Regions from separate parts of the Nocardia sp. NBC_01377 genome, predicted to be linked through region 1. Evidence: riboswitches for the same ligand, from Rfam matches in the RefSeq annotation. Region 1 holds a riboswitch; each other region holds the start of a gene.
The links. A riboswitch is a leader RNA that binds a small molecule or an ion and turns the genes downstream of it on or off. The one in region 1 is predicted to bind cobalamin.
Positions count from the first base shown of each region.

Region 2: linked by a shared signal. The riboswitch ahead of OG225_RS36750 (CbtB-domain containing protein) and the one ahead of OG225_RS09205 (ABC transporter substrate-binding protein) in region 1 are both predicted to bind cobalamin.
Region 3: linked by a shared signal. The riboswitch ahead of OG225_RS24845 (5-methyltetrahydropteroyltriglutamate--homocysteine S-methyltransferase) and the one ahead of OG225_RS09205 (ABC transporter substrate-binding protein) in region 1 are both predicted to bind cobalamin.

Region 1 covers NZ_CP109566.1:2,036,980-2,044,704, reverse strand. The annotation lists gene OG225_RS09230 (pyridoxal-phosphate dependent enzyme) at 1-167, opposite strand, end outside; gene OG225_RS09225 (hypothetical protein) at 249-692, opposite strand; gene OG225_RS09220 (MarR family winged helix-turn-helix transcriptional regulator) at 766-1,344, opposite strand; gene OG225_RS09215 (ATP-binding cassette domain-containing protein) at 1,403-3,643, opposite strand; gene OG225_RS09210 (ABC transporter permease) at 3,640-4,614, opposite strand; gene OG225_RS09205 (ABC transporter substrate-binding protein) at 4,630-6,219, opposite strand; cobalamin riboswitch at 6,236-6,431, opposite strand; gene OG225_RS09200 (metal ABC transporter permease) at 6,486-7,358, opposite strand; gene OG225_RS09195 (metal ABC transporter ATP-binding protein) at 7,383-7,725, opposite strand, start outside.
Region 2 covers NZ_CP109566.1:7,987,524-7,995,248, forward strand. The annotation lists gene OG225_RS36715 (VWA domain-containing protein) at 1-567, shown strand, start outside; gene OG225_RS36720 (response regulator) at 639-1,301, opposite strand; gene OG225_RS36725 (sensor histidine kinase) at 1,324-2,706, opposite strand; gene OG225_RS36730 (SRPBCC domain-containing protein) at 3,014-3,469, shown strand; gene OG225_RS36735 (OsmC family peroxiredoxin) at 3,532-3,972, shown strand; gene OG225_RS36740 (hypothetical protein) at 4,037-4,516, opposite strand; gene OG225_RS36745 (CbtA family protein) at 4,553-5,368, opposite strand; gene OG225_RS36750 (CbtB-domain containing protein) at 5,359-5,553, opposite strand; cobalamin riboswitch at 5,585-5,706, opposite strand; gene OG225_RS36755 (antibiotic biosynthesis monooxygenase) at 5,821-6,138, opposite strand; gene OG225_RS36760 (alpha/beta fold hydrolase) at 6,380-7,126, shown strand; gene OG225_RS36765 (A/G-specific adenine glycosylase) at 7,123-7,725, opposite strand, start outside.
Region 3 covers NZ_CP109566.1:5,398,181-5,405,905, reverse strand. The annotation lists gene recG (ATP-dependent DNA helicase RecG) at 1-262, shown strand, start outside; gene OG225_RS24850 (short-chain fatty acyl-CoA regulator family protein) at 284-1,705, opposite strand; partial or broken gene OG225_RS24845 (5-methyltetrahydropteroyltriglutamate--homocysteine S-methyltransferase) at 2,628-3,282, opposite strand; cobalamin riboswitch at 3,424-3,576, opposite strand; gene OG225_RS24840 (pyruvate carboxylase) at 3,899-7,303, shown strand; gene rsmD (16S rRNA (guanine(966)-N(2))-methyltransferase RsmD) at 7,300-7,725, shown strand, end outside.

The DNA of each region.
Region 1 (7,725 bases):
GCCGGGTCGTACACGTCGCAGACCACGGGCGTCGCCCCGGCCTCGGATATCTCGTCCGCCTTCCGCGCGGACCTGGTCATTCCCGCCACCTCGTGTCCGGCCTCGATCAGCAGCGGCACCAGACGGACTCCGATCACGCCGGTCGCCCCGGCCAGAAAGATGCGCACCGAATCAACACTAGCGATCACCGCCGGGCAGTGCCGGTACCGTCGCAACACGCGGCCCGTCGTCGCGTGACCGGCGCCGGGTCAATTCCACGGCAGGGCGCGGTAGCCCGCCGAGAGCGCCGTGGACAGTTCGCCGTAGGCGATCTCCAGTTCGGCCAGGTGGGTCCAGGCGGCGTGCATCTCGTCGCTGCCGGGGTCGATCGTCATCAGGAGGTGGAAGGCGAGATCCGAGGCCGCCGCCATCCGATCGATCGTCACGCCGAGCGGTTCGGCGACCGTGCGTACACCGGGACGTGGGTCGGGCAGGGCCAGCCTCGCCCATTCGTCGATCTCGTCGATGAGTTCCCCGCGGTAGTAATCGATCTCGGCGGCCCGCTCCGGATGACCGCGGCGCTGCCTGTGCAATTCGGCGAGACCGAACGCCTGCGCGCACAGCGGTCCGAGCAGATAGTGCCCTCGCAGGGCCGCGAGCAGCTGATCCTTGGACGGCAACACCTCGCGCACCGCACCGCGATTGTCGCCCATCAGCGAAAACCCTCCCATCGTCGGCGCCTGGTGTCTGTCACCGGGCTACCACCAGCGGCACGGGCTAACGCATCTATTTCGGACCAACGGCTGTGTTCGATCCCACGTCCGCCGTCTCCGCGGCGCTTCGCGCGCCGACGACGGCGTCCAGTCGCGCGCCGAGACCGTTCACCTGATCGCGCAACGCGATCACGGTTTCCAGTGGCCAGGCCACCTCGGTGAGTACCGATTCGATCATCTGCCGCGCCCGATCCTGTAGTGCGCGACCGGCATCGGTGGCGCGCAGCTGCACCGCGCGCCGATCATGCGGGCTGCGCACACTTTCCACCAGACCGTGTGCCTGGAGCCGCTGGATCAGCGGTGAGACCGTGCCGTAGTCCAGATGTAGTCGTTCCCCGAGTTCCCTCATGGTCATCCCCGGTTGTTCCCAGAGCGCCAGCAACGCGAGGTACTGCGGATATGTCACCTCCATCACGTCGAGGAAGGGCCGGTAGGCGGCGGTCATGGCACGTGAGGTCGAGTACAGGGCGAAGCACAGTTGGGCGGCGAGCGAGAGCAGGTCGGTGTCGGTTCCCCCCGCGATCGCGGTAGCACCGCCGGAGGTTTCGGCCGCTTCGACACGCACCACGGGTGTGGGATGCGTTTCGGGCATATCTGCACTGTACGCACCGACACGGGTTTCCCCCTGTCGACGTGGGGATACCCACTGTTCACCTCCGCGCCGAAACCACGCGGGCGGCACCGTCGACGGCGAGGGTCGCGTCCGCCAGCCGCTCGATCACCCGGGACTGGTGGCTGATCAGAACCAGTGCCAGACCCTGTTCGCGCAGTTCGTCGAGCACATCGAGCACGACTTCGCGTGTACGCGCGTCGAGCGAGGCCGTGATCTCATCGCAGATCAGCACGCGCGGGCCCGCCGCCAGTGCCCTGGCGATCGCCACCCGCTGCTGCTGACCGCCCGAGAGCGACTCGGGACGGCGCTGTGCCAGAACCGGATCCAGCCGCACCGCCTCGAGCAGACGTTCGGTCTCGCGCGCGGCGTCCCGTTCGTCCATACCGCGCAGCAGCCGCGCCGGTCTGGCGATCTGCGCGCCGACGCGATACGCCGGATTCAGCGAGGTCGCCGGATTCTGGGAGATCAGCTGTATCGCGCGACGCTGGTCGACGGTGCGCCGATCGACGTCGCGGGCCAGCCGCTGCCCGTCGAGTTCCACCTCGCCGCCCTCGGCCGGATGCAATCCGGCCAGTGCCCGTGCCACCGTGGTCTTGCCCGCGCCCGAAGGTCCGGTGAGCGCGAGACATTCCCCCGGCCGCACACCGAAAACCAGTCCGTCGGCGACCGCACCGAACCGGTTGCCGTGCCGATATCCGACCCGCAGCGCCGTCACGCGCAGCACCGGCGCGGCGTCGACGGCGATATACCGAGCGGTCGATACCGTTGCCGCCATGGGCTTTTCGGCACGGTAGGGCGCGAGCGAGACCACCGCGCCCCGTTCGAGTTCGAGAACATCGTCGATCAGCGGGGCCACGGTGGACAGGTCGTGGGTGATGACGAGCAGGGTGATCGCGGTGTCGCGGCGGATCTCGCGGACCGTGTCGACGAGTTCGGTCCTGGTCCCGGCGTCCAGGCCGGTGGTGGGTTCGTCGAGTACCAGCACCGCCGGTTCGCCGACCAGGGCCATCGCGAGCAGCACGCGCTGCTGCTGTCCGCCGGACAGTTGGTGCGGGAACCTGCGCCGGAACGCGCGATCGTCGGCCAGACCCACCCGCCGCAGCGCTCGGGTCACGGCGGCCCGACGGTCGGTACCGCCGTGCAGGCGGGCGATCTCACCGATCGCGGTCCCGACGCGCAGGGCCGGATTGAGACCCGACGCCGGATCCTGCGGCACGTACCCGACAGTCCTGCGGCCGCTCGCTCCCGCACCGACCGAAACGGTCCCCGAGGCCGACAGTCCGGGCGACAGCGCACCGAGCACCGCCGACGCCAAGGTGGACTTGCCCGCGCCGGACGGGCCGATCACCGCGAGTCCGCGGCCGGGCCGCACCCGGACCGACACGTCGTCGAGTACGGGGTCGCCGCCCGGCCCGAGCACCGTCAGCGCCTCGATCTCCAGCCCGATATCGTCGGCACGCGTCCGCACCGGAGCCCATCGCGTCGGTGGCCGGTCGAGGCCGAGCGCCCGGTCGGTGACCATATTGACCGAGACCACCAGCGCCATGATCAGCACGGCCGGTGCGAGCACCGCCGACGGCTGGAGGACGAATCCCGGACGGTTCTCGGTGATCATCAACGCCCAGTCGGCCGAGGGCGGGCGCAGGCCGAGTCCGAGGAATCCGCTCACCGCGACCATCGAGATCGTCATCGACACGCGCACTCCGGCGTCGGCGAGCACCACCGAGCGCACCGACGGCAGCACCTCCACCAGCGCCAGCCGCCACAGCGGTTCGCCGCGCGCCCGCGCCGACTCGACGTACCCGGTGGGCACGACCTCGAGCACGGCCGTGCGCACGATCCGGATGATCCACGGCACCGAGGCGAGCGCGCAGGTCAGCACGATGGCGGCGGGCCCGGCCCCGATCGCGGTCGCGATGACGGCGAGCATCAGGAACCACGGCATCACCACGATCGCGTCGACCGGTCGCATGATCCAACGGTCGGCCGGGCGACGCAGTCCGGCGAGCAGCCCGAATGTCACACCGAGCGAATAGGCCACGGCCAGAGCAAGACTCGCGACCGAGAGCAGCGGCAGTCCGCCGTGCATGATCCTGGACAGCACATCGCGCCCGACCACGTCGGTGCCGAGCAGGTGCCGCGCGCTCGGCGCCTGGAAGGGCGGACCACCCGGCGCGGTCGGCGAATGCGGGGCGAGCGCCGGACCGAGCAGCGCCAGCAGCAGGACGCCCGCCGTGATCGCGGCCCATCCGGTCCGGATCCATCTGTGCCCCTTCACGACCGCCCCGCCACGATCAGATGCCTGGCGCGCGGTCCCGCCAGCAACGCGAGCAGATCCGCGAGCAGGTAGATCCCGATCCCGAACGCGGCCATCAGCACGGCGGCGGACTGCACGAACGGGAAGTCGCGAGCCGAGACCGCGGCCAGGATCTCCTGGGAGAGCCCCGGATACACGAAAAGCGTTTCCACCACCGCTATTCCACCGAGCAGACCGACCACCGACCCCGCCAGCGGGTGGATCGAGGCCGATACCGCGTTGGGAGCGGCGTGGCGCAGGATCAGCCGCCATTGCCCGATCCCGTTGGCTCGCGCGGTCCTGATGTAGGCCGAGTCCATGACCTCGGCCGTCAGTGCCCGCACCATGCGAATCGGATGCGGAGCCAGCCCGGTCAGCAGACATATCACCGGCATGACGAGGATCTCGGGTCGGGCGGTCACCGCGGTACCCGTCGGAACCAGTGAGACGGCCGGTAGAACATGCAGCGTCAACGACAGCACGGCCACCAGCAGCACACCGGAAACGAAGGGCGGCACCGACTCCGCGGTCAGCGCGCTCACGCTGACCGCCCGGTCGGTGCGCGAACCCGCACGCGCGCCTGCGATCAGCCCGAGCCCGAGTGCCAGCGGGATCAACAGCGCGGCGGTGATCACCGCGAGCACGGCGCTGTTGCCCGATCGGCTCAGCAGCACCTCGCGGACCGGTCGACCGGAGATCAGCGAATCACCGAAATCGCCGTGCGCGAATCCCTTCGCCCATTCGCCGAACCGGACCGGCGCGGGCCGGTCCAGTCCCAGTTCGGCGCGCAGCGCGGCCACCTGCTCCTGGGTGGGGTCGGCCCCGCCGACACGCGACAGGATCACCGTCGCCGCATCCGAATCCAGCGACTCGAACAGGCAGAACACCGCGAGCGCGACCAGCGACAGCACCACGATGGCGCCGCCGACGCGCCCGATCACGTAGCGAATCACGACCGTCGGCGTTCGCTACCGCGCCAACCACGTGGTCGTGTAGTTGGCCCAGTCGTCGGTGCCGGGCACCCCCGCCCGCACACCGCCCACATCGTTGCGCGCCGCGTCGGGCCGTTTGGCGAAACTGTGCAGGATGTATCCGCCTTCGTTCCAGAGTTGTTCCTGAAGTTCGTGATACAGTACCCGGCGGCGCTCCTGGTCGAGTGTCGCCCTGACCTCGGTGAATTTCGCGTCCCAGGCCGCGTTCCGCCATCCGGTGCCGTTGCTCGGCGAACCGGTGGTCATGGTCTGGCCGTAGAAGTAGTCGAGACTGTAGTTCCACCAACCGACGTGGGTCAGCGGCTGTTTCCCCGCAACCTGGGTGAAATAGGTGTCGGCGGGTACGGATTCGAGTTTCACGGTGATTCCGGCCGCCTTGGCGTGCTCGACCAACAGCGTCGCCGATTCGATCATGCCCGGCATGCCGTCGGCCGTCTGCAAGGTGACCGTGAGGTTCTCCTTGCCCGCCTGGCGCAGCAGTTCGCGCGCCCGCGCCGGATCGTAGGCGCGCTGCGGCAGCGAATCGTCGTAGAACGGCGCACCCTTGCCGTAGATGTCGTTGCCCAACTCGGCATAGCCGTAGTACACGGTGTCGACCATCGCCTGCCGATCGACGGCGAGGCGCATGGCTTGGCGCACCCGCACGTCGTCGAAGGGCGGGAGGTCGACGCGCATCTGGAAGGAATCCATGAGTCCGAACGGATGCAGCACGACGGTGATATCCGGATCGTTCTCCAGCGTGCGCGCCTGGAGATAGGACATCTCGTGCACGATATCGGCTTCCCCGGACAGGAAGGCGTTCACGCGGGCCTCGGTCTCGGCGATCTGGATGATCTCGACCTCGTCGAGCAGCACCAGCCCGTCCCAGTACCGGTCGTTGCGGCGCAACAGTGTTCGATCGCCGGGCGACCAGTTCGCCAGTGCGAAGGGGCCCGTGCCCACCGGCAGCGTCCGCGCGTCGAAGGTGGTCGTCCCGTCCTTGATGACGTAGCAGTACCAGCCCGCGAGCACCGAACCGAAATCGGCGAGTGGGGATTTCATCCCCACGATGACGCCCAGTTCGCCGTCGGCCCTGGTGCGCGACATGTCGATCATCGAGAGATCGCCGGCGGAATGTTTGGCCGGGTCGAGCATCCGCTCGAAACTCCAGAGGACGTCGCGGGAGGTCAGCGGTGTGCCGTCGCTGAAGACGACACCGGGACGCAACGCGATCCGCCACCGACTGCCGTCCGCGTCGGGCGTCAGCGATTCCGCGAGCCGGTAGCGCAGCGTCAGATCGTTGTTGTAGGCGACGAGTTTGTCCCAGACATTCTTGGAGACCGCGCCGCCCGCCGAACTGCCCGCCTGATACGGATCGAGTACGTCGACGCTCGCCGACCTGCCCGCGATCACCGAACGCAGTCGCCCGCCGGGACGCGGCGGCCCCTGCGGTCCCGCGGAGGCTGCGTCGTCGGCGGCGCAGCCGATCAGCGATCCGCCCGCCGACGCGGCCAGAGCCGCCGCTCCGGCGCCGAGCAGGAATGTCCGGCGCCGCAATGCGGGCACGGTCGATCTCGAGTTGTCCATGGCCATCCTCGTGGTGCGATCCCTCTACCGTGGACGCAGGTGTCCTGGCTCCCGGATCGACGCGCACCGCCTGCCTTCCAACCCGGGTAGGTCGTGGCAACGAGATCGGCGGATTACTCCTCGGTGACAGTTGCGGGACAGCCCCGGATTCGCACCGGTGTTCCCTTCGTCCGGATCAGACGTTACAAGGCGCGAGCCCCGAGCACACATCCCCGTGATTCGGCCGCGGAACCCGATGCGGCCGAATCACGGGGATGCACCGGCGGTCACACCGCGCCCGCGGTGGCACGACGACGCGCGGCCGCGATCCGGCGACCGATGACACCCTGTCGCGGTGCGAACAGGTACACCGCCGTGAAGGTCAGCCCCTGGACGACGACGACCATCGCCCCGGAGGCGGTGTCCAGGTGATAGCTCAGGTACAGGCCCGTCACCGCCGCCGCGACCGAGACCGCGGGGGCGATGACGAGCATGCGCTGGAATCGGTCGGTGAGCAGGTACGCGGTCGCGCCGGGAATGATGAGCATCGCGACCACGAGCACCACGCCCACCGCCTGCAACGCCACCACCGAGGTCAGCGCGAGCAGTCCGAGCAGGGCGATACCGAGCCAACGGGTGTTCAGGCCGATCGCGTGGGCGTGCACCGGGTCGAACGCGTAGAGGGTGAAATCGCGCCGCTTGAGGACGAGCGCCGTCAGCGTCAGCGCCGCCAGGACGACGATCTGAACGAGTTCGGATCGGCTGACCCCGAGCAGATTCCCGAACACGATGTGATTGAGATCGGTCTGACTCGGCGTCACCGAGACCAGTACCAACCCGAACGCGAACAGCGTCGTGAACACGATGCCGATCGCGGCGTCCTCCTTGATGCGGCTGGTCGACCGCACCACCCCGATCAGTGCCACCGCCAGGAATCCGAAGACGATCGCGCCGACCGCGAAGGGCAGGCCGACGATATAGGCCAGCACCACCCCTGGCAGTACCGCGTGGGAGACCGCGTCGCCCATCAACGACCAGCCGATCAGCACCAGCCAGCACGAGAGCACCGCGCAGACCACCGCCGCCGTCACGGTGGTGGCCAGCGCCCGCACCATGAATTCGTAGCGCAGCGGGTCGATGAAGATTTCCTCGAAACTCATTGCGCCCGTCTCACCTTCGGCCGTTCACACACGGTTGAGCACATCGAGGCCGAAGGCCGCGGCAAGATTCTCCGGGCGCAGCACCGTCTCCGGATCCCCCTGCGCCAGCACCGTTCTCATCAGCAGCACGGCTTCGTCGGCGAGGCCGGGCAGTGCGTGCAGGTCATGGGTGGACACCAGGACCGCGGCGCCCGCCGCCGCGAGTTCGCGTAGCAGCGCGGTGATGGCGGCTTCGGATCGCTTGTCGACACCGGCGAAGGGCTCGTCCAGCAACAGCACCGTCGCCCCCTGGGCGAGGGCACGACCGACGAAGGCCCGCTTCTTCTGCCCACCCGACAACCGCCCGATCTGCCGATCGCCGAGGTCG
Region 2 (7,725 bases), 2.9 Mb from region 1:
TTCGACGCCTATATCGAAGAACAGCGCGCGTTGCCGGGAAGCACCTGGGTGACGCTGGCGCAATTCGACACCGAATACGAATGCGTCTACGCCGATCTGCCGATCGAGCGGGTGCCCGCGCTGGATCTGCGTCCACGCGGGGGCACGGCTCTCTACGACGCGGTCGGGAAACTGGTCACCGAGGTCGGCGAAAGCCTGGCCGACCGACCGGAGAACGAGCGGCCGGGCACGGTGATCGTGGTCGTGCTCACCGACGGTCACGAGAATTCCAGCAGGGAATGGACCCACGAGGCGGTGCGAGCCTTGATCACCCAGCAGCAGGAGGTCTACTCCTGGGATTTCCTGTTCCTCGGCGCGAATATGGACGCGGTGCGGATCGGTTCGCAGATGGGCTTCGACCCGCGCCGATCCATCACCTACACCGCGGCTCCCGCAGGTGTGGCCGGTGCGTTCCGGGCGGGTGCGGCCTATTCGGCGCGCCGCCGTACGGCGCCCGCGGCGGCCTGGGACGGCGGCTTCTCCGACGCGGAGCGCGCGGCGGCGCAGCCGGGGCAGGATCAGGTCTAGATCGGGCGAATTCGCGCGGCTGACGTGCGAGCGATCGCCGCGAGGCCGCGGTGACAGCCGAGCCCGACGCGCTATTGCCAGCCCGGGCGGACGAGTCCCGACTCGTAGGCGAGCACCACCAGTTGGGTGCGGTCGCGTGCGCCGAGTTTGGTGAGAATCCGGCTGACGTGCGTGCGCGCGGTGGCCGGGCTCAGGAACAGTCGCGCACCGATCTCGGCATTGGTCAGCCCCTCGGCGACCAGCGCCATCACTTCGCGTTCGCGATCGGTGAGTTCGGTCAGCATCGTGTCCGGCGGGGGCTTGGCACGCGCCGAGAATTCGGCGATCAGGCGGCGGGTGACGCCGGGCGACAGCAGCGCCTCGCCCTCGGCGACCACCCGCACCGCGCGCAGCAGATCCGCGGGTTCGGTGTGTTTGACCAGGAAACCCGTCGCTCCGCAGCGCATCGCCTCGAAAACGTATTCGTCGAGTTCGAAGGTGGTCAGCACGACCACGCGCACCCCGGACAGCCGCGCGTCCTCGGCGATCAGCTTCGTCGCGGCCAGGCCGTCGAGGATCGGCATCCGGATATCCATCAGCACCACGTCGGGGGCGAGACTGCGTGTCATCCGGACGGCCTGTTCGCCGTTGTCCGCCTCGCCGACCACCTCGATATCGTCCTGGGCGTCGAGCAGCGCGACGAATCCGCCGCGCACCAGCGCCTGGTCGTCGGCGACGAGCACCCGGATGCTCACCGCGGCCGCCGTCCGGTGCCCATCACGGCTCCCGCGGCGTCGACTCGTCCGGGAGCGAAGCGTTCCGACCGTTCGATTCGGTCGCCGCCATGACCCGCACGGGCAGCCGGGCCGCGACACGGAAGCCGCCGCTGGGTCGCGGGCCCGCCGTGAGCTGGCCGCCGAGCGCGTGTGCCCGCTCGCGCATGCCGATGATGCCGTTGCGGCCGCCGGTCGTCGACTTCGCCTGCGGCGCGGTGGGTCTGGTGTTGTCGATCGTCAGATCCACCGATTCGGCGGTGTAGCGCACCGTGACCGTCGCTCCCGCGCCGGGCGCGTGCGTGGCCACGTTGGTGAGTGATTCCTGGATGATGCGGGCCGCGGCCACATCGAGCACGCTCGGCAGTTTCGTCGGGGAGCCGATGACCCGGGTGTCGACGTGCACACCGGCCGCGCGGGTGCGCTGCAACAGGCCGTCGAGATCATCGATACTCGGCGTCGGGGTGCGTGGCGCGGGTGCGGGTTGCGGTTCGGTCACGACACGCTGCGCGCCGTTGCGGACACCGTCGTCGCCGTCGCGCCGGACGCCGAAGAGGTTGCGATACAGCGTCGTCCGGCCGTGCGATTCGGTCCGATCCGGTTCGGGCTCTTCCGCGGCGGCCCCGGAGACCGAACCGGCGCGAATCGTCTGTAGCAGGACGTGTACCTCGGCGAGCGCTTCCTTGCTTGCCGTCTTGATCGCGGCCAGCGCCGTGGCGGCCTGCTGCGGTTTCCTGTCGAACAGTTCCAGCGCCACCGAGGACTGCACGTTGATGAGCGAAAGACTGTGCGCCAGAACGTCGTGCAATTCGCGGGCGATGGCGAGACGTTCCTCGCTCGCCCGCCGTTCCAATTGGGCCTCCTCGTCGCGACGCGCCGCTTCGACGCGCTGCGCGCGGGCCTCCAGCACCGCTCGACGCTGACGGATCCCCTCTGCCACCGCCACCAGGACGCCGAGCCAGGCCATGATGCCGAACTGCTGCCATGCGTCGGTCGGGCGACCGATCAGATGCGGTACCGGCCAGACCATCAACAGGTATCCCGCGGGCACCAACGGGTAAGTCCACCATCGTGATCCGATGATCGCCGCGGTGAGGAAGGAGATGACCAGCGAAATGAAGATCGGGCCGTATCCGTAGTCGAGCGCGAGGTAGATCCCGGCCGCCGCGAGCGCGATCAGCAGCACCGCGAGCGGCTGACGCCTGCGGAATACCAGCGCGATCGGCCCCGCGAGCAGCAGGATGTAGCCGAACAGATCCAGCGACTGCACGTCGTCCTGGCCCAGATTCGCCGCGCGTCCTCCCAGTACCTGCACGACCGCGACGGCGAAGGCGAGTCCACAGTCCCACAGGACCGAGCCACGATTGGGTATGCCTGGCGCTCTCACCCCTGTGAGACTAGTCCGCCTCCTCGCATATTCCGCCGGTCGCGGGTACACGAAGTACACCGCCCGGATAGGCCGCGCCGCGTACCCGGACGACCGCCGCGCGACGTACCCGCCGGTGCCGCCCGCGATGGATTCGCTCGAGCATGGCGGATATCGGCCCTCGCCGTCGCCGGTAGACCACGTGGTAGCGGGACCGCTTCGTGGCAGCGGGAACTCGTGCGCGCGCGACGGGGAGCGGATCGGTGCGGTTACCCGTTCCGAGTAGCGAATTCCAGGTTCGGCGGGGTCGTCCGGGTATTGTCCAGTCATGTCCGACCAGCCGATTCGCTTTCCGGATCTCTCCGCTCGTCCGCACGAGCTCAAAGTCGAGCGCGTCATGTCAGCACCACCGGCGTTGCTATACGCGGCACTCACCCAGGGTTTCGATATCTGGTTTGCCGCACCCGGTTCGGTGCTGATGAAGCCCGCTGTGAACGAGCCCTTCTTCTTCGAGACCGAACACGCGGGCAACCGCTATCCGCATTACGGCCGATTCCTTCGCCTGGAACCGGAACGCCTGGTCGAACTGACCTGGGTCACCGGCGCCGACGGGACCGAGGGCGCGGAAACAGTCGTCACCTTCCAATTCGTCCATCAGCCGCGCGGTATCCGACTTCGCTTGCGGCACGCGGGTTTTCCGAACGAGGTGGCGCGCGATCGGCATCTGGTGGCCTGGCCGCTCGTGCTGGAGCAACTCGATCGCCGTACCGGCACCGTGGACTGAATCCGGCGAGTAGGTTCGTCTGCGATCGCATCGAACTCTGTGACTTCTGTGAAAGGACCGTGATGCCTACTCGTACCGCGCGCACCGCTTGGACCGGCGGCCTCCAGGACGGCTCGGGCCAGGTCGAACTGGCCAGCTCGGGTGTCGGCAAATACGACGTGTCGTTCCCGAAGCGTTCCGCCGAGGACGCCGACGGCACCATCAGCCCCGAGGAGTTGATCGCCGCCGCGCACTCCTCCTGCTACGCGATGGCGCTCTCGGCGCAGATCGGCAACGCGGGTGGAACGCCGGAGAGCCTGGATGTCAGCGCCGACGTCACTCTCGGTCCGGATCCGGCGGGCGGATTCCGTATCGCCGGGATCAAGCTGACCGTGCGTGGCCGGGTTTCCGGCCTCGACGCCGACGGTTTCGCGGCCGCCGCGGCCGCGGCCAAGGCCGGATGCCCGGTGAGCAAGGCGCTCGCGGGCGTCGACGAGATCTCCCTCGACGCCGCGCTGGTCTGACGCGCCGACTTCCCGCGCACCCGAGGGGTCGGTGCGCGGGAAGTTCCGGCGACGCGAGGCGGTGTCACCGGCGGAAGTGGTTCCGCGCGGCAGGTCTGTACATCGCGACGACGGCGATCGGTACGGCGAGGATGTGGACCGTTCGCAGGGTCGCCACCAGCACGTCGTCGACGGTCGCGCCGATGAGGATCGCGCCCAGGTCATCGGCATCGAGCGCGGCGGTCAGGGGTTCGATCAGCAGCGAGGCCAGGCCGACGACGCCGATGCCGAATGTCAGCAGCAGCCGGGCCCATCGATCGCCGTGCGTCATCCGGATCGCCACGAGCAGTACGGCCGTATACAGGACGCAGCGCGTCGTCAGCTCGATCGCGAGGTCCGCGGGCTCGACGTCGGAATCGTCCAGCGCGATCGCGACCCGCGCGATCGTCTCGGCGATCCCGGCCAGCAGCGCGACGACCAAGGCCAGATACGCGACCGCGACCGGGCGCGGCACGTGATCGGCCCGACGCAGCGACGCGGGAACGGAAAAGGCAGTGTCGGTCATGAGACCGACACTGCCTTCGTCCATGCGACGCGCGGATCACACCGCGGTAGCGACTTCTTCCCGTACCGGGGTAGTGGATCGGGTGGTGAATTCGGTCAGGAACGCGAAGCCGAGGCCGAGCGCGGCCCAGAGCGTCGCGGTCTGCGCCAGTGACGCCACCCGGAACTGCCACAGCAGGCTCGCCGGGAAATCCGCCTTCACCTCGTCGACGCCTGGCAGCAGGACGTAGCCGAGCGTGACGACGACGACGAAGGCCGCGACCCCGCCGATCAGTCGGAGCGTGTCGAGTTTTCCGTGCAGCGATTTGTACACGTAGACCCCCGCGCCGACGGCGACGAGACCCAACAGGACCGACGCCACCCACAGCAGTGTGCGGTCGTTGATGGTTTCCGGGTCGCCCACCGCGGGCGGGTTCGCCGGATATTTGAAGAACGGCACCGCCGCGATGGCGAGCCATCCGCCGATGCCGAGTCCGAGTGCCAGCCTCGGACCCGAAAGCGTGGTGAAACGTCGCGCGTGATGCGCCGCCGCCGCGAAGATCGCGCCGAAGGCCATACCGCCGAGTCCGAGCGCGAGGAACTGCCCGGCCTTCTGGCCGTCCCGGCTCACCAGGGGTTCCTCTTCGTCACCGTGGGTGTGACCCGCGGACTCGGCCGCCTCCTGATGCGCCGGTTCCGAGGCCGACGCGGCCTCTTCGATGGCGATGGCGGCGTCGATCTTGGGTTCACCGACGAAGTAGCCGACTGTCGCGGCCAGCAGGCCGGCGATCAAGCCGGCCAGCAGGCCACGTAACAGCAGGGTTTTCAAAGAGCCGCCCAGCGGGTCGGCGGTCGTCGGTGGTGTCAGTGGCACGGAACACCCAGCAGGTGGCGGCCATCGTGCATCAACTCGTGCATGAACATCCCACTGCGTGAGATGGCGCCCTGGTCGAAACCGACCAGGTACAGCGTGAGCAGTGCGAGAAGTACGACACCTACTGTGATGAGAACGGTCGCCAGCGATTCGGCGGTCCGGCTCGGTGAATGCGCGATGGCCATTCGAGTCCTCCTAGGGATACGCGTCCCGTCGAGTTGATGCGACGGTGCCGGCGTCTGGCTTTCCGGCACCGGGACCCGGTGCGTGGAACACAGTGGCGCGACCGCTCCGGATTTCCACCGGATGACCTGGTCACCATCGCTCTATCACTCGAACTGTGACACCTGGCCGCACTCCGCGTCAATACGGACCGTGGCGCGTGCCCCCGCGCACGGCGCGTCTACCAGCATGTCCGATACCCGCGACTGCCGGTAGATCGCCTGATTCGCTCAGGAACCGGAGGTGGCCGGCACGTCGATGACGACCTCGAATTCGAGCAGCGAAGCACCCGTCGACACCGGCTTCTGCCCGCCCCCGCCCGCGTGCGCCGTGCGCGCGGGCCCGTCCCGCCACGCGGCGAACGACTCCTCGGTATCCCACTGGGTGACGACGAAGTACCGATCGTCCCCCGCCACGGGCCGCAGCAATTGGAAACCGAGGAACCCCGGCGACCCCTCCACCGCGTGCGCCCGATGGGCGAACCGCTTCTCCAACTCGGGGCCCGCGCCCTCGGGAACCTCGATCGCGTTGATCTTCACAACAGCCATGCCCCCGACAATACGGAGATACCGCCCCGAGTCCCACAACCGTTCCGTGCCCACCCCACCCCCCACCCCACCTCCCGCCCACCCCTCCCACCCCGGCGCGAGCCTTTCGAGCGCCCGGTTCGCGGCCGTCTCGCGTCCGAGCGGTCGAAGCGCATGCGCCGCAGGCGCGAGTCTCGACCGCTCGGACGCGAGACATAAGGGCCGCGAACCCGCCACGCCGCAGGCGCGGCAAAATGTTCCAGTGCTGTATGACGAAGGTGGTTCCGGGACGCCCATCCTGCTGTTGCACGGTTTGATGGGTAGTGCGCGGACCTGGTCCGACCACCTGGCGTGGCTGCGCCCGTTCGGGCACCTCTACACCTTCGACGCCGCCGGTCACGGCCGTCCGGCGCCCGCCGAGTTGTCCACCGAGGCCTTCATCGCCGATCTGGCCGCCGCCACCGAGGTGATCACCGAGCCGATGGTCGTGATCGGCCATTCCATGGGCGGCCTGCACGGCTGGGTTTTCGCCGCGGAGTTCCCCGATCGGGTGCGCGGGCTGGTGGTGGAGGACATCGCCCCCGATTTCACCGGCCGCACCGCCGACGACTGGGCCGCGATGGTCGAGTCGTGGCCGCAGCCGTTTCCCGACGCGGACGCGGTGATCGATTTCTTCGGCCCGGTCGCCGGTCGCTATTTCCTGAATTCGTTCGAGCACGGCCCCGACGGTTATCGGCTGCACGGCGCGGTCGCCACGTTCCGCGATATCTCCCAGGAGTGGGGGAGTCGGGATTTCTGGGCGCAGTGGCGTGCCGTTCGGGTGCCGACCCTGTTGATCGAGGGGGAGCACACCATCACCCCGCCCGCGCAGATGCGGCAGATGGCTGAAGTCAGGCCGGGCACCGACTACGTATTGGTCAAGGATGCGGGACATCTCGTGCACGACGATCAGCCGGAGCGTTATCGCGCCGAGGTGGAGCGGTTCCTGCGCCGAGTTCTCGGCGATTAACCGGGAGACCCGCCCTCGCCCGCCAGCGCGAACAGCCCGTCCTCGGTCTGTTCGATCAGTCCGTCCATCAGCAGCGAATCGAGCGCGCGGTCCCGCTGGCCCGGATCTCTGGTCCACGCGAGATCCAGCCGGATCCGCTCGACCGGTCCGGTGGCGTCGCGCAGCACGTCGAGTAGCCGCCCCCTGGCCTGGCGGTCGGTGCCCTCGTATTTCTGGGTGCGCCGCACGGTGTCCGACGCCGGTCGTCCCGCGGTGATCCACGCGCAACTCGGCAGCGGGCAGCGGGCGCAGTCGGGATTGCGCGCGGTGCACACGGTCGCGCCGAGTTCCATCAGGGCGGCGGAGAAGGTGGCCGCGCGGTCGACGGATTCGGGTAGTAGCGCCTCGGTTTCGGGGAGGTCGCGCGAGGAGGGATTGCCCGCGTCCGCGAGTCCGTGCACCGCGCGCGCCACCACGCGGCGAACGTTCGTGTCGACCACGGGAACACGCTGACCGTAGGCGAAACAGGCGACCGCGCGTGCCGTGTACGCCCCGATGCCGGGCAGGCCGAGCAGCACGTCGACATCGGAGGGCACCTCGTCGCCGTGGTCGGCGGCGAG
Region 3 (7,725 bases), 3.4 Mb from region 1:
GACCACCGACGGTTTCGAACTGTCGGTGCTCGATCTGCGCCAGCGTCGCGAGGGTGACGTCCTCGGTTCGGCCCAGTCGGGCACGGCGCGTTCGCTACGGCTGCTCTCGCTGCTCGATGATCTGGAAACGATCACCGCCGCACAGGATTTCGCCCGCGAGGTGGTGCGCGAGGATCCGCGTCTGGACAAACATCCGGGATTGGCGAGCATGATGCGCGCCGCCGTCGACGCCGAACGCCTGGAGTATCTGGCGAAGTCCTGACCCGGTGGCGGCGAGCCGAATTCAGCGCAGGGCGCGCGGATACGGCAGATCGGTGCTGATGTGCTCGGAGACGGCCAGTGGGCTGCCGATCTGTGGAAACGCGCGTTGTGCGCAGGTCGGCCGCTCGCACACCTTGCATCCCGCCCCGATCGGCACGGCGGCCGCCGGATCACCGAGTTGCAATCCGGTCGAATACACCAGGCGGTCGGCGTATTCGATATCGCAGCCGACGCCGATCGCGAAATTCTTCGTCGCGGTGCCGAAGCCCTGCGGCGCGGTCATCGCGGTGCGCGCGATCCACAGGTAGCGCCGCCCGTCGGGCATGGACGCGACCTGGGTGAGTATGCGGCCGGGATGGGCGAAGGCCTCGTGCACCACCCACAGCGGGCAGCTGCCGCCGACCCGGGAGAAGTGGAACGCGGTCGCCGACTGGCGTTTGGAGATATTGCCCGCGCGATCGGTGCGGACCAGGAAGAACGGAACGCCGCGCTGCCCCTGGCGTTGCAGCGTGCTCAGCCGGTGGCAGATCGTCTCGAAGCCGACCTCGAAACGCAGACTGAGCAGATCGATGTCGTAGCGCAGTTCCTCGGCCGAGCGCAGGAAACGGCCGTAGGGAAGGACCAGCGCGCCGGCGAAGTAGTTGGCCAGACCGATGCGGGCCAGGGTGCGCGATTCGCCGACGAGCGAGGGGGTCTCGTCGAGCACGATGTCGAGATCGTTGCCGTAGAGCAGGAATCCGAGTGTTGTCGCGATCTGGAACGCGCGCTGGCCCGGGCGCAATCGGCGCGCCAGGGTCAGGGTGCGGCTGTCGGCGTCGTAGTGGCGTTTCGGAATCGACGGGTCGGCGCCGTCGCCGCGCACCAGCACGGTGACCCCGGCGCGTTCCTCGGCGATCCGCGCCAGCTGACGATCCAGTGATCCGATGGTGAGCCCGCATTCGTCGAACAGGTGCTCGGCGGCCAGATCCAGGTGCGGGATGTGATTGTGGTGGTCGTAGAAGAAGTCGCGCACGTCCTCGTACGGCATGGGGGTGCCCGGGACTCCGGACGGGGCGGACACCCGGGAGGAGAACAGGTCGAGTTGATCGGTGGCCGCCCGTAGCCTGCGGTGCATGGCGACGAGGATGCGCGCCACTTCCGGCTGCCTGGTCGCGAGTTCTTCCACCTCGGTCAGTGGCGCGCTGTCACCGCCCGCCGCGTCGACCAGCACCTCGTGCAGATCCGAGACCAGTCGCGCGTCCGAATCGGCCGCGAAGAACTGGACGTCGAGGTCGAAGGTGGAATTGAGTTTCAGCAGGACCGGGATGGTGAGCGGCCGCTGATCGCGCTCGAGTTGGTTGAGGTAGCTGGGCGATAGGTCGAGGGATTTCGCCAGCGCGGCCTGGGTCATCCGTCTTTCCTCGCGCAGTCGCCGTAGCCGGGCGCCCGCGTACATCTTGCGCACGGCCGAATAGTAACCGGCGGCCTTCGCAAACATTGCACAAAACGGAGTTCTCGCGTACAAAGATCCACTCTTGCGAGGGGTTTCAGTGACAGGTCAACCTTGCGTAGCGTGCGAAGGGGCAGCAAGGGGCCCGAAGCGAGCCGAGGGATGCGCGAAGAACCACATATTACGCGTTCGCCCCGTTCGCGCGGCGTTTCCGAGTTCGAAACCTCGGGCGGAACGGATCGCTCGGGGGTGGCGCGCGCGGTCCGGGTCGCCGTCACCGACGCGCCGCGCGGAGTCGCACCGTCGACCCCGACCCGTTCGCGTGTCCGACTTCGAAACGTTTCGGATTCTCGCGGCCGGGGTAGTAAACCTGCGGGGTACGACCGTTTCTCGACGCGGCGAGCAGGACCGGAGTCGGTGCGGGCGCACTCGATCAGCCGCCGTTCGTCGTGGCGCCCGTGGTACCGGACCGGGCACCGGAGGTTCGTGAGGGGATCTTCTGATGCCCGGTCCGCCGCGCCGCGTCGGTGTCCACCGTGCGGCCGTCACGTCGGATCACCCGCGGGCCCGCGTCGTCGGGCCCGGATTCCGCATCCTGGGAAAACCCGCTGGAGATCGCGGGAACCGGATCGCACGATCGCGCGTCGAAGAGGGGTGACGGACGAGGTCGACGTGCGAGGAGGCGTGACGAATGGATCGTTGTTCGAGTCACATGTCGTGGCGGCGCGGGATCGACGGCAGGGGCGTCGGTCCCCGTGACGACGGCGCCCGCGAAAGTGGCACTCGCGGAATCGATCCCAGAGCGCGGTTACGCGCCGTCGAGCGCGCGGGCGAAGCCTGTGAGGCCTACACCTCGCGGCGCAGGCCGAAGCCGCGGGCGGAATGACATCGCCGTGGCCGCGCGAACGGCTCCGCGTCGATCTCGGATTCGGTGAGATTCCGTCACCAGCACCGGCTCATCGATCTGGACCCGGGCCACGCCCTTCGTCGCGAGCCGGGCGAGCAGGTCACGGGAGAGCGGAACCAACGCGGGCAACCGCCGCAGCGGCGCGCCCGAGGCATCCTCGGCCGATTTCAGGAAGGTGACGGGGTCGATCACCACGGGCCGGGCCGGCACGCCGAGGGCGAGCGCCTCGTCCACCTGCTTCAGCAATTGTTCGGAATGCAGGGCGAAGGTGGTCTCCGCCGTGATCTCGGGCACCGGGTAGTGGTAGTTGGTGTCGAACCATGTGGTCATCTCCGGCGGTTCGACGGTGTCGGTGCCGCTCGCGGCGGCGAAATATCGGTCGAGCGGATCGGTGATACCCGCCACACGCGGCGGCAGCGCGCCGAGGAGAACGGCGGTGTCGAGGACCTGGTCGTTGTGGGAGAAGGTGCCCATCGGCACCGAATCCATTCCGGCCGCGAGCAATTAGGCGAATTGGGTGCGGCGCAGATCCTGGGCGATGGCGTGCAATCGTTCGGCGTCGATGCGCCCGGCCCCACTAGGACTCGGTGGTGCGCTTCAACTCTTGGATCGGGCCGACCCGGGGCAGCCCGAGAACCGTTGCGGTGAACGGAGTGTGCGGAGAACAGTTGCGTCGATACTCCAGTGCTGTGGTCGTGAGCCATCGCCATGAGGGCAGTGCGAATCAGCGGGATGTCTCGGAGGGCGCGGTCGGAGCCCGAGAAATCGGCACCGGTGGTCCGCGAGGCGGTGGCGGCCGGATACGGCGTATCCGGCACAGTGTGGCAGGTCTTCGGACTCGCGGGCGCGGGACTTACTGGCCGATCACGGACGGGGCTCACCTACTGGCCGTCGCTTCCCAGGACGCCCAGTGCTCGTGACGGCAGTCGTTCCTGCATACCGCTGCGGGACAGTCCCGGATTCCCGCCGGGTTCCCTCTCGCCTGTCCGCCGACATCGCGGCGGACGGGTTCGACGCCGAGGCGCGACGTAGGGGCTCCATCTCGTCTGCGCTCGGCGAACCAGTTGCACTCGTCAGCATGCGCGGAACGGCCGGTCGGGCGCCGTGGCGGTGCGATACGTTCCAGCTACCATGGAGCGATTCGTGTGAGCTAATTCGCAGCGCCGGGTCCGCGGTTCATCGTCGCAGCATGTGACCGTACGATGAACACAACTTCGCAACCGTGCTAGTTCTGTTGTGAAGATTTCTGCGAAGGGCACTTCCCTGTCGGCAGCCGCCTCCGGGGCGGGTACCTTAAGCCAATGTTCTCGAAAGTCTTGGTTGCCAATCGCGGCGAGATCGCCATCCGTGCCTTTCGTGCGGCGTATGAACTCGGCATCGGGACCGTCGCGGTCTTCCCGTACGAGGACCGTAATTCGGTCCACCGGTTGAAGGCGGCGGAGTCCTACCAGATCGGTGAGAAGGGCCATCCGGTCCGTACCTATCTCTCGATCGAGGCGATCATCGGTGCGGCCAAGACCGCCGGAGCCGACGCGATCTATCCGGGGTACGGATTCCTGTCGGAGAATCCGGATCTGGCCGCGGCCTGTGCCAGGGAAGGCATCACCTTCATCGGCCCGTCGGCCGAGGTGTTGGAGTTGGCGGGAAACAAGGCGCGCGCGATCGAGGCGGCCAGGGCGGCGGGGCTTCCGGTGCTGGCGTCGAGCGCGCCCTCGGCCGATATCGAGGAGTTGCTGGCCGCGTCGAGCGAGCTGGAGTACCCGATCTTCGTCAAGGCGGTGGCCGGTGGCGGTGGTCGCGGGATGCGGCGGGTGGCCGAGCCCGAACAGTTGCGTGAGTCGATCGAGGCGGCTTCGCGTGAGGCGGAGTCGGCGTTCGGTGATCCGACGGTGTTCCTGGAGCAGGCGGTGGTGAATCCGCGTCATATCGAGGTGCAGATCCTGGCCGATCAGCACGGGAATGTGATGCATCTGTTCGAGCGGGATTGTTCGGTGCAGCGGCGTCATCAGAAGGTGATCGAGCTCGCCCCGGCTCCGAATCTGGATCCGGTGTTGCGGGAGCGGATCTGTGCGGACGCGGTGGCTTTCGCGCGTGAGATCGGTTATTCGTGCGCCGGGACGGTCGAGTTCCTGCTCGATGAACGCGGCAATCACGTGTTCATCGAGATGAATCCGCGGATCCAGGTCGAGCACACGGTGACCGAGGAGATCACCGATGTGGATCTGGTGCAGTCGCAGTTGCGGATCGCGGCGGGGGAGTCGCTGGCGGATCTGGGTTTGAGTCAGGAGTCGGTGACGATTCGTGGCGCCGCGTTGCAGTGCCGGATCACGACCGAGGACCCGGCCAACGGGTTCCGGCCCGACACCGGGCGTATCACCGCCTACCGCACCCCGGGCGGCGCGGGTATCCGCCTGGACGGCGGCGCGAACCTGGGCGCGGAGATCGGCGCGTACTTCGATTCGATGCTGGTCAAGCTGACCTGTCGCGGTCGCGATCTGGAAGCGGCGATCGCTCGTGCGGCGCGTGCGCTGGCCGAATTCCGTATCCGCGGTGTGACGACGAATATCCCGTTCCTGCAAGCGGTTCTGGAGGACCCGGATTTCCGTGCGGGTCGGGTCACCACCTCGTTCATCGACGAACGTCCGCAACTGCTGACCCTGCGCGGTTCGGCGGATCGCGGTACCAAGATCCTGACCTACCTGGCCGATGTGACGGTGAACAAGCCGCACGGGGAACGCCCGACCACGGTGTATCCGCATGACAAGCTGCCCGCGATCGATCTGAAGGTCGCGCCGCCGAATGGTTCGCGGCAGCGGTTGCTGGCGTTGGGGCCCGAGGGTTTCGCGCGGGCGTTGCGTGAGCAGAAGGCCGTGGGCGTGACGGATACGACGTTCCGGGACGCGCATCAGTCGTTGTTGGCGACCCGGGTGCGGACCAATGGGTTGTTGGGTGTGGCCGGGCATGTGGCCCGCCTGACGCCGGAACTGTTGTCGATCGAGGCGTGGGGTGGCGCGACCTATGACGTGGGGTTGCGGTTCCTGTACGAGGATCCGTGGGAGCGGTTGGCGGCGTTGCGCGAAGCGGTCCCGAACATTTGTTTGCAGATGCTGCTTCGGGGCCGTAACACGGTGGGTTACACCCCGTATCCGGAGCAGGTCACTCGCGCGTTCGTGTCCGAGGCGGCGGCGACCGGTATCGATGTCTTCCGGATCTTCGACGCGCTCAACAATGTCGATCAGATGCGTCCGGCCATCGACGCGGTGCGTGAGACGGGGACGACGATCGCCGAGGTCGCGCTGTCCTATACCGGGGATCTGTCGAATCCGAACGAGACCCTGTACACGTTGGACTACTACCTGAAGTTGGCCGAGCAGATCGTGGACGCGGGCGCGCACGTACTCGCGATCAAGGACATGGCCGGTCTGTTGCGGGCCCCGGCCGCGGCGACCCTGGTCACGGCGTTGCGCAGTAATTTCGATCTGCCGGTGCACGTGCACACCCACGACACTCCCGGCGGGCAGTTGGCGACCTATCTGGCGGCGTGGCAGGCCGGTGCGGACGCGGTCGATGGTGCGAGTGCGGCGATGGCGGGCACCACGAGCCAGCCCGCGCTCTCGGCGATCGTGGCCGCGGCCGCGCACAGCGAGTTCGACACCGGGTTGAACTTGCAGAACGTGTGCGATCTGGAACCGTATTGGGAGGCGTTACGCAAGGTGTACGCGCCGTTCGAGTCCGGGCTCCCGGCTCCGACCGGGCGTGTGTACACCCACGAGATCCCCGGTGGTCAGCTGTCGAACCTGCGTCAACAGGCCATCGCGCTCGGGCTCGGTGACCGGTTCGAGGAAGTCGAAGCCAAATACGCTGCCGCGGACCGGCTCCTGGGCCGGTTGGTGAAGGTGACCCCGTCCTCGAAAGTGGTCGGTGATCTGGCCCTGGCGCTGGTGGGTACCGGTGTCGAGGTCGAGGACTTCGCCACCGACCCGGGCCGCTACGACATCCCGGACTCGGTGATCGGGTTCCTGCGCGGCGAACTCGGCACCCCACCCGGAGGTTGGCCCGAACCCTTCCGCACCCGAGCCCTGGAAGGACGCGGACCGGCCAAACCCGAGAACCCGCTGACCCCGACCGACGAAGCCGGGCTCGCGGGCACCTCCGAACAGCGGCGCGCGACGTTGAATCGCCTGCTGTTCCCCGGCCCGACTTCGGAATTCCTGGCGCATCGGGAGAAGTACGGCAACACGATGGGGTTGTCGGCCAACCAGTTCTTCTACGGGCTGCGCCGAGGCGAGGAACACCGGGTGCAGTTGGAGAAGGGCGTCACCCTGCTCATCGGTCTCGAGGCGATCTCCGAACCCGACGAACGCGGCATGCGCACGGTCATGTGCATCATGAACGGACAGTTGCGTCCGGTCGCGGTGCGCGATCGTTCCATTTCCAGCGAGGTCCCGGCGGCGGAGAAGGCCGACAAGACCAATCCGAAACATGTCGCGGCCCCGTTCGCGGGCGTGGTCACGCTGTCGGTCTCCGAAGGCGACGCCATCGGCGCGGGCGACACCATCGCCACCATCGAAGCCATGAAGATGGAAGCCGCGATCACCGCACCGCGTTCGGGCACGGTCACCCGCGTGGCGATCGGCAAGGTCCAGCAGGTCGAAGGCGGCGATCTGCTCATCGAGGTGTCGGTACCGGAGTCCGCGAGCGAATGACACGGATCGTCGCCGGTTCGGCGGGCGGGCGGCGCCTGCGGGTGCCGCCCTCGGGTACCCGGCCTACCTCCGACCGGGTGCGCGAGGCGCTCTTCAGCGCACTCGACGCCAGAATCGAATTCGACGGCGTCCGGGTGCTCGACCTGTACGCAGGGTCGGGGGCGCTCGGATTGGAGGCGCTCTCGCGCGGGGCGGCGCTGGCGCTGCTGGTCGAATCCGACCGCAGAGCCGCGACGATCGTGCGCGGCAATATCGCCGACCTCGGTCTGCCGGGCGCGGAATTGCGGGTAGGGACTGTCGCCGCCGTTCTCGAACAGGGCGGTGCGGGCCTGTTCGATCTGGTGCTGTCGGATCCGCCCTACGACGTGGACACCGCGGCCGTCGTCGCCGACCTCACCGCGCTGGCCGCAAGAGGGTGGCTG